Regions from separate parts of the Paenisporosarcina sp. P5_A11 genome, predicted to be linked through region 3. Evidence: riboswitches for the same ligand, from Rfam matches in the RefSeq annotation. Region 3 holds a riboswitch; each other region holds the start of a gene.
The links. Region 3 has a riboswitch for thiamine pyrophosphate ahead of tenA (thiaminase II). Riboswitches for the same ligand answer to the same signal wherever they lie in the genome.
Positions count from the first base shown of each region.

Region 1: another riboswitch for thiamine pyrophosphate. It lies ahead of AC1DOS_RS05215 (YkoF family thiamine/hydroxymethylpyrimidine-binding protein); the one in region 3 lies ahead of tenA (thiaminase II).
Region 2: another riboswitch for thiamine pyrophosphate. It lies ahead of AC1DOS_RS08125 (ABC transporter substrate-binding protein); the one in region 3 lies ahead of tenA (thiaminase II).

Region 1 covers NZ_JBFUKT010000017.1:13,789-17,147, forward strand. Annotated here, with positions in the region: gene AC1DOS_RS05205 (DUF1648 domain-containing protein) at 1-851, opposite strand, end outside; gene AC1DOS_RS05210 (GntR family transcriptional regulator) at 851-1,237, opposite strand; TPP riboswitch at 1,400-1,506, shown strand; gene AC1DOS_RS05215 (YkoF family thiamine/hydroxymethylpyrimidine-binding protein) at 1,725-2,330, shown strand; gene AC1DOS_RS05220 (ECF transporter S component) at 2,332-2,931, shown strand; gene AC1DOS_RS05225 (ABC transporter ATP-binding protein) at 2,924-3,359, shown strand, end outside.
Region 2 covers NZ_JBFUKT010000037.1:11,690-15,048, forward strand. Annotated here, with positions in the region: partial or broken gene AC1DOS_RS08120 (NAD(P)-dependent alcohol dehydrogenase) at 1-502, shown strand, start outside; TPP riboswitch at 1,296-1,405, shown strand; gene AC1DOS_RS08125 (ABC transporter substrate-binding protein) at 1,634-2,641, shown strand; gene AC1DOS_RS08130 (thiamine-binding protein) at 2,642-2,935, shown strand; gene AC1DOS_RS08135 (ABC transporter permease) at 2,932-3,359, shown strand, end outside.
Region 3 covers NZ_JBFUKT010000139.1:1,518-4,876, reverse strand. Annotated here, with positions in the region: gene thiD (bifunctional hydroxymethylpyrimidine kinase/phosphomethylpyrimidine kinase) at 1-286, opposite strand, end outside; gene thiM (hydroxyethylthiazole kinase) at 283-1,035, opposite strand; gene tenA (thiaminase II) at 1,025-1,705, opposite strand; TPP riboswitch at 1,774-1,869, opposite strand; TPP riboswitch at 1,935-2,033, opposite strand; gene AC1DOS_RS15230 (YjjG family noncanonical pyrimidine nucleotidase) at 2,146-2,847, opposite strand; partial or broken gene dnaN (DNA polymerase III subunit beta) at 2,922-3,359, opposite strand, start outside.

The DNA of each region.
Region 1 (3,359 bases), on a different contig from region 3:
TACAGAACCGATCCAAGAATGACAACTAGAAAACCTAGTGTAAATCCTAATGTAAGACTGGTAGACATGATTTCAGGGTAGATGATTGTCAGCTGTAAGTACCCCATCAGCAACGTTACGGTAATTGTCACGACAAATAATAACCAACTTGAATATTTTCGAAACGCGAGTTGTTGCTCACGTGAACGTTTCTTGTGGCGAACTTGAATCTTCGCTCCTGATTGTTTCATCGCTCCATTGAAAAACAGTAGCATCCCTTGGAGTACGAGTGTCATGATAGGTAAAGCACTCACCGAAACCCAACTTTTTTCTGCGAATGCATCTGCTTCGCCACTTGGTCCCCAATGTGTTGGAATCTGGTTGGATAACGTATCGTATTGACTTAACCCTAAAATCCCTAAACCAAGAGTTATAATCATAGGAATTATAAAGTAGATACTCGGTAACAACTTAAGCTGTTCACGAAATTGTAAGTCGACTACTTTTCGCTCACTCTGCCCAGCAGTCCACTTTTCATTTTTCTTCCAATTAGCTAAAGCAATATGGTTTTTTGCATAAAGTCCCATTGAGAAGATTAGTGCCACTATTTGAGCAACCATTCCAACATAGACCATTTGCTCCTGACTGGGACGAAACGTCCATAGCCATCCGATAAAAACCGCGAGGATAACAATCCCACTCGCTAATATGGCTTTTGTATAGCCATTTTTCATGTGTTCTATTCGTTTGTCTTTGACATGAGTATCCGGGATGTAGATACCAAATGCCTCACTTTCTTTTAAAAACTTTGGTAAGAAAGCTTGAATGGCAATAATAAAAATTAAAATGATAATAAAAATAATTGCGGCCATCACATTTCCTCCTTCAAATCTAAACTTATTTCTTGTATTAACAACTCAATTTCTGCTTGGGACAATTGTAGACAAAGTGCCTCTGCAATAATTGGACGTAATTCTTTTTTCAAACGAAGTCGATCTAGTTCAGATGCTTTCCGAACCCCGTTTTCATGAATGAATACGCCTTTTTTCTGTACAATTTGTATAAATTCCTTCTCTTCTAAATAATGATACGCTTTATTTACGGTATGCATGTTCATTCCAAGGTCTGCAGCAAATGCACGGACTGACGGTAAAGAATCGCCCGGTTTCAAGCTACCTTTTGCAACACTTTCAATAATTTGCTGGGCCAGTTGCAAATAAATCGGCACGGCAGAATTTGCTTCAATTTCAATAAACATATGCGACCCCTTCTTGTTCTATTAATAATAGAACAGCTTTGTTATATATAATATAGAACAGATTTTATATTGTGACAAGTATAATTTTTTTACTTGGTTTACAATGTGTTTTTCGTGCGTTACAATGAAGCCGTTCTTTAACATTTAAAAAACTGCATACGACTACTGCACTAGGGGTGCTATATTTTGGCTGAGATGAGAGCATTAGCTCCGATCCCTTAACACTCGATCCAGATAATACTGGCGTGAGGAAGTGCGGCGACTTTTGCCAATTTCTATTGAGCAAAACAGCTGCATTCCACGTCGAATGCGGCTATTTTTATGTTCAAAAACGGTGACTGAGCAGAGTGGTTGACTATATTTTTCGGTGATAGACACTTTCATTTTAGAGAGACGTTTTTTTGTCTCAACTTTATCGAAGTAACTCGCACCACTTATGACGTCGTTAACTTACTCTCTAGACACCAATTAGAAGGAGGAGATGGGAATGGAACAAGGGTTTAGTTGTGGGACAAGTCCAATTGTGGGGTTAAGATTTTCGCTTCACCCAATGGCAGACAATTTTATTGAAATTATTAAAGGGGCATTGCGCGAAGCGGATACATCAAATGTGTGGATGCATACTGATGACGTCAGTACAGTCATGCGTGGCAAGCAAATTCACGTCTTTGATACAGCGAGAGCCATTGTTTTATATGCAGCGAAGACAGGAGCACATGTAGCATTTAACGGGACATTTTCGATTGGTTGTCCTGGGGATTCTGCGGGAGATGTGTATTTAGAGAAAGATGACATCTTGTTAAACGAACCTCAAATTCGGGAGATCAAACAATATGTTTCATCTCAGTTTGCGCTTTATCCTATGAATAACCCCGACTATATGCCGGTCATTTATACAGAAGTAGCTCGTGCAAAAGAACATGGTGTGTTCAATGAGTCGATGCACTATGCAAGTGGGCTCCATGGCGATATACACGAGGTTTTTACCTTCCTAGAAGAAGCATTCACTCATGCCCGTTCGGAACAACATAGACACTTAGTGATGACTGTTAACATGAGCATCAACAGCCCTTCACATAAAGGAGATGCGTAATATGTTGAAATCATGGAAACTAAAAGAAGTCGTCTTAATGTCCGTATTTGCCGTTGTTTTTGCGGTCGTGTATTTACTATTTGTCCAAGTCGGAAACATTTGGGCAGGTGTGATTGGTCCGATTGCGTATGAATGGATATTTGGAATTTGGTTTATTGTCTCGATTATCTGCACCTACATCATCCGCAAACCAGGTGCCGCTTTGTTGTCCGAAACGATGGCCGCAATGATTGAAGTGATGATTGGTAATGCAGTAGGTCCTCGATTGATTTTAACAGGACTTGTTCAGGGACTAGGAGCTGAGGCAGCATTTGCTGCGACTGGTTACAAACGTTATGACTGGTGGGTGCTTTGTTTAGCAGGTGTCGGTTCCGCAGTCTTTAGTTTTGCTTATGGCTTCTTGGTGTCTGGTTACGCAGCACTTGATCCTTCCTTGTTAGTCTTAATGTTTACGCTTCGTGTCATAAGTGGTGCTGTCATTGCTGGCTTAGGTGGCAAATATTTATCAGATGGTTTACTCGCTACTGGGGCTCTTCGTGGCTACTCCATTTCCCGTGATACAGGTAAAAATCACAAGATAAAAGGTGAGGTTATTGGTTAATACCCTCAGTAAAAAATCTCAAGTTGAAATAGTAGCTACGCCGGTAATCATTGATTTTAAAGATGTCACTTTTCAATTTCCAGAAGATGAATCGCCAGTATTTAGAAATATTTCTTTCTCCATTCAAGCTGGGGAACGTGTAGCTTTATATGGTCCTAGTGGTTGCGGGAAAAGCACTTTATTGTATTTAATGAATCGCTTGTATCCTGACAATTGCGATGGTGACCTTGAAGGTTCAATAACACTTTGGCAACGCGATGCTGCATGTTTTGCTCCTGGTGAAATCAACCACCGCGTCGCTACTGTGTTTCAAGATCCAGATACACAGTTCTGTATGCCAACAGTTGAACAGGAAATGGCTTTTACATTAGAAAACTTGCATGTAACTCGACCTGAAATGGAGCATCGCATCACGGAGACACTTGAAA
Region 2 (3,359 bases), on a different contig from region 3:
GGAAGTGTAGGAACTTATGCAGTACAGATTGCAAAGTTCTTCGGAGCAAACGTTACAGGGGTATGCAGTACCACGAATTTAGAATTGGTAAAATCTCTGGGAGCCGATCAGGTAATTGATTACACTGCAGAAGATTTTTCTAGTAAAGGCGAGACTTATGATGTGATCTTTGAAGCGGTAGACAAGAGTTCGTTTTCAGCTTGTATGAAATCGCTAAAGAATAACGGAACCTACATAAATGTCACTGTACCGTTACCAGGTGGTCGAATGTTATGGACTAAATTGACAAGCAGCAAGAAATTATTATTGAGTCGAAATTCACCTGAAACTTCAGAACCACTTAACTTCCTTAAAGAACTTGTTGAGATGGGGAAATTAAAAGTGGTCATTGATAGGTATTATGAGTTTGAAGAGATAGTTGAGGCTCATAGATATGTGGAGAAAGGACACAAAAAGGGAAATGTCGTCATAACTATGGAAACATAACAACAAATCCAAATAACTGAAGCATAAAATGCACGCCCTTGGTGAATAACAATTTTTGGTGTTTAGTCAATGTTGCTCATTAAAAGTTAATTGATGGTACACAACCACACTGGGGAAATTACTTTAAAAATAATGTACAAGTATAAATTTGAAAAGTAAAATACAAAATAAATCTTCATTTCTTGTTGAACTAACAAGTGCCTGGGTTAAAGAAAAGACTCACTTTTACAAGTAAACCGTTCAGTATTAGATCACTTATTCCGTAATAAACGGTCAAATCAAACCTGTTTTATTATCAAGATAAACAGCCAAATATAACCCAAATTAGCACCTCATTTCGAGGTGCTAATTTTTATTGGAAGTTTTATATTTTACCGGTAAAAATGTATATTGTCGGTATAATATATAAAAAATATTTTCACTTTATATTGCTGATTCGTATCATAGGTTTCATGGATAGATTTTCAAGTGTATGTAGGTAATTACTAGCTTGTAAAGGAACAAATGAGGTCACATTCCATACATCCTTTGGCCCCTTTTTATGAGTGTCCGAGATTCGGGGGGATAGTTCATGTAGCTACAGCTTCCTGTTTTGATAGTTATGCCGAGCAGGCTGGACAATATGAAAGATGTGAGTTTCCAGTTAATCATAATGATACCTCCCTTGATGCATGGTGGGTAGGTACTTTAAACATGTGTAATGAGGCGCATTAATTTGCTCTTAATTCTATATTTCTGTTTATCTCTTGAAACTTATGCAATTCTGTGTCAATGTTAATAATGATAACGCATTAAACGAATTTCATAATTGAAACATGTGGGGGGGCCAGTGTTGCTGGTTGAGACCGTATCCTTAAGATACACACCCTTGGAACCTGATCTGGATAACACCAGCGTAGGGAACATATTTAAACATTTTTATTTGTGTTGATATGCGTCCTAGGTACCTACCTGGGGCGCTTTTTCATTTAAATAAAAAATGTTTAAGTGATTAGTCGATATGCCTCTTAGCACCTGGTTAGTTAGATTTTGGTGTGACTCTGCGTTTCTGAGAAAGAATTTGGCTTTACTTAAGAATATGTTTCCTCCTTTCGTTCCGTTCCGTCGTTTAATGCTCTCAACAGATTTGGAAAAGGGAGAGAAAATGATGAAAAAATGGTTAGGATTATTACTAATTATTATGATGTTAACCGCTTGCGGCAATGGTGACAACGCTAGCTCTGGAACCAATGATTCGAGCGGAAAGTTGAAGAAAGTAACCGTGGTATTGGATTGGACACCGAATACGAATCATACAGGCTTATATGTAGCAAGAGACAAAGGCTATTTTAAGGAACAGGGTCTTGATGTAGAAATTATCATGCCAGGTGAAGCCGGTGCTAATCAACTTGTGGCTTCGGGGAAGGCTGAATTCGGAGTTGGTTATCAGGAATCCTTAACAGAAGCACGTGTTCAAGATGTACCAATAGTTTCGATTGCTGCCGTAATTCAACATAATACATCTGGTTTTGCGTCTCCAGCTGAAAAAGAGATTACTTCACCAAAAGATTATGAAGGTAAAGCCTATGGAGGCTGGGGTGCTCCAGTTGAAAAAGCAGTGATTTCTTCTTTAATGAAACAACAGGGTGCAGATGTGGAGAAAGTTGATATGGTAAATATGGGCGATACAGACTTCTTTACAGCCGTAAAAAGAGATGTAGACTTTGCATGGATCTATTACGCTTGGACAGGTATTGAAGCTGAACTTCGTGGAGAGAAATTGAATATGCAATATCTGACCAATTACTCAGATAAGCTAGATTACTATACGCCTGTTCTGATAACTAATGAGAAGTTGATAGCAGAAGATCCCGATACCGTTCGTGCTTTTGTAACAGCAACATCCCAAGGTTATGAATACACAATGGATCATCCAGAAGAAGCGGCGGGAGTTTTAATAAAGGCTGTACCAGAGTTAGATCCAGAGTTGGTTAAAGCAAGTCAAAAATGGTTGTCTCCAAAGTATCAAGATGATGCATCACAATGGGGAATACAAGATAAAAAGGTTTGGGAAAACTACGCACAATGGATGTATGATAATGGATTATTAGAAGGCAAACTAGACGTAGAGAAAGCCTTTACGAATGAATTTTTACCTAAAAAGGAGAATGAATAGATGAATAACTCTTTAGTTAGCATTCAGATCATACCGAAAACAAAAAATGGTGAAGATTCAATTCCATATGTTGATCAAGCGATTGCCGTCATAAAGGATTCAGGAATACGCTATGAGGTCCATCCACTTGAAACCACAATGGAAGGGAATTTGACAGAAATTTTCTCTGTTATCCAGAAAATGAATGAGCGAATGATGAAGGCTGGCTGTGTAAATGTCATTTCCCAAGTAAAAATCCTTTATCAGCCAAGCGGTGTTTCGATGGATAAATTGACAGAGAAATATCGATCATGAAAGTTTTCCATAGAGGGTGGAGACCATTATTGGTCCTCATCCTTTTATTTACCATATGGCAACTATCCTGTTGGTTATTCGAAATACCGAAGTGGCTACTGCCAGCACCATCTGAAATATGGTTAGAAGGAATAACAGGCTGGGGAAATTACAGGAGTCATGTAGTATCAACGGTTAAGTTGTCCTTTATGGGGCTTTTGATAGGTAGTGGAGTTGGCATTATCATAGCTGTCACTTTACACAGTTTACCAAAGCTTAGAGAGGCATTTTATCCAATTATTATTTTGACACAAAACATTCCTATCATTGTGTTGGCTCCGTTGTTGGTAATATGGTTTGGATTTGGAATGCTACCCAAAATCATTGTCATCACATTAGTTTGTTTTTTCCCAATAACTGTTGCTGCTTTGGATGGATTTCGACA
Region 3 (3,359 bases):
CTTTCTCACATAAGCTTTTCGCCACTTCCTCAATAATTGGTGCTGAAAAAAGCATACCGGTCTTGACTGCCTTTACGGGAAAATCCTGAAAGACGACTTCGATTTGATGTTTAACAAAGTCTACAGATGCAGGAAAAACTCCCTCTACACCAAGTGTATTCTGAGCTGTTAACGCAGTAATCGCTGATGTACCGAACACTCGGAGCTCTTGAAACGTCTTTAAATCTGCTTGTATGCCAGCTCCACCACTACTATCTGAGCCTGCTATGGTCATCACGATGTTCAATTGGCTTCACCTCTAGACAATTGATGCAATGAATTTAAGACTTCAGTCTGGAATGAGCCAAGAAGTGGCGATTGAACCGCATGTTCAGACACCTTTTTATATTCTTGTAGTACATCACGTAAGTTTAAAAGAGCCTCTCCTTCCAAACTAAGAACTGCTGTACAAATCGCGCTCAACAAACAACCTGTACCTGTTACCTCTGTCATCTGTTCATGACCACCTGCTACCCAAAATTCATTCTCACCGTCAGTAATATAATCAGAGGCTCCTGTGACCACCACTAAACAGTTCCATTTTTTCGCCTCATGTTTGGCGACGACTGCAACGTCCATCTCACCTTCACCACTGTCCACGCCCTTAGCTTGCCATGAAACGCCTGCAATGGTCGCAAGTTCACCTGCATTACAACGGAGTAAATCGAATCGGACATTTTCTAATAATTCCTTTACTACTTGTTGTCGAAAAGAAGTTGCCCCTACTCCAACTGGATCTAAAACGACAGGTATTCCAAGCTCATTCGCTCTTTTCCCTGCTATTAACATGGCTTCTTTCGTTCTTGTATTGATTGTGCCAATATTAATTAAAAGAGCATTTGAAATCGCGACCATTTCTTCCACTTCTGTTACTTCATCAGCCATGACAGGTGACGCACCAATTGCAAGTAAACCATTAGCGGTAAAGTTTGCCACGACATAGTTCGTGATGCAATGTACCAGTGGCTTCTTATTACGAATCTGTTTAATAGGCATAGTTCTTCACCTCATCTTGCCAGTCTTCATATGTCCATGGCATTTCCCAGAATTTCCACTCATAGTAGCAACTTCTTTCAAAATGAGCTTTTAATACTGATTGCTTGGCTGGATTTTCTTCTGCATAACGATTCATCATCGCCTTTTGCAGCTCGATTTTTTCTTTGTAATCCGGTGCACTATACATTTCAATCCATTCTTCATATAGCTTGATGCCTGGTTTTGCGTCTTTATACTTCTCCCCAATTTCTTGATATAACCATGGACAAGGGAACATCGCAGCAAAAGCCTCTGCAACATCTCCGTTATGTGCAGCATTGTACATATGTGATACGTAGTTATAAGCAGCTGGTGATGGTTCAAAGTTTACTTCCATTTCTTCAGTTATACCTAGCTCCTTAAAGACAGTTCGGTGTAACTCAAGCTCAGCCTCGTTGATATGACGAGCCGTTTCTAAAAAGTAGGCAATATCTTCGTTCGTCTCAGCTTTTGAAGCTGCAATCGCGAGTACTTTTGTGTAATTCTTTAAATAATAAGCGTCTTGCATCATGTAAAACTTAAATTTTTCAAGCGGCAGCGTTCCATCGACAAGTCCTTTTACAAATGGGTGATCAAAACTTCCTTGCCAATAAAGATCCGTTTCCTCTCGTACTTCTTCACAAAATGTCATTATAAGTCCTCCTTTTTCGGATGGACGCAAGTGCAAAAAACGCCCTTTTGCGCATGACAAAAGAGCGTTTCCAATGAAACATTGCTCCCTACGTCAGTGTTAACTGTCAGGTTCCAAGGGTCAGGTTTTACCTTCTCAACTAAATAGTTCCCCCGCAATTAAAATATTGAATTAGCAAACAAAAAAGCCCTCCAAAATGGAGAGCTTCAGCACAAAAGAAAAACGTCGAAACGCTATGTACTCTGCTCCCTACGTTCGTCTTAACGAACAGGTTCAAAGGGTCAGGTTTTAACCTTCTCAACGCCAAAGCGTCCCCCCGCAACTATTTTAATTAGGTTCATAATAGCATAATAAATTCATCCTAACAAACGACTGTAGATGATTAATTACACTCTTTTTATAATACTCACATGGAAATCCTAGCCATTTACAGCTTTGAATTATTTTACTAATACGTTTTGCTTTACGATTTGTTCTAATTCTTCATAATTACTGATTTCATATGTTGGAGTAATAGTTGTTTCATTTGCTTTATTATGTGGATTAAACCAGCAGGTATCGATTCCGAAATTATTGCCACCTTGGATATCTGCGCTTAGAGAGTCGCCGATCATTAATACACTTTGCTTATCTTTAATACTCAGCTTTCTAAAGACATATTCGAAAATTTCTGCTTGTGGCTTTTGATAACCAGTCTCCTCCGAAGTAATAATCGCTTCAAATGTTTGATTTAGTGGCGAAAGAGCAATCCTCGAATGTTGAACATCTTGAAATCCATTTGTTAAAAGAACAAGTCTGCAACTAGATAGATTGGTCAACATATCCTGAACACCATCAATCATATGTACTTCTCTTCCTAGATTTTCTATATATGCATGTCCAAAATCTTCTGGATTAAGAAGTAGTTTATGTTGGAGGAATAAACGCTTGAATCGTTCTACTTTTAAATCTGAAAGCGAGATACGTCCTTGCTCTAAATCAAGCCAAAGTCCTTTACTTATCTCTTTATAACTTGCTCTGTATTCAGTTAAACCATTAGGGAAACTAAATGCACGAAATGAATTATCGAGTGCATGCTTTTCCGTCTCACCGAAATCAAACAAAGTGTCATCTAAATCAAATATTAATACATCATACTTCACAGTCTTCTCATCCTTTTTGTGGTTCATTTTAAATGAATCTAAAACCATCATACTACTAAATGCACATTTCTTCTTTATGTACGAACCGGTACTATCAATTGTAAAACAGCGATCATGAACAGAATTAATAATGAATGGTCGCATGGAACCTGTGAACTTAACCATTACATCCTGCCCACCAACCGCTTTTAACGCATCCATCATATATTTTGCACTGAACGAAATTTTCAACTCTTCGCCTTCAATTAATGTGGTTTGTATTTCTTCTTCTACTTTACCGATTTCAGCTGAGCTAGATGATATCTCAACGACATTTCCTTCTAATGAAGTGAATCGGACAATGTTATTACGTTCTTCACGTGCCAATAAAGATGAACGGTCTATCGCTTGAAATAATGCTTTCCCATCAATAGTGACATTCGTATTAAATTCATTTGGAATTAATCGTGATGTATCGGGATAGATACCTTCAATTAAACGAGAGTAAAAACTTACACTTGATGTTTTAAATA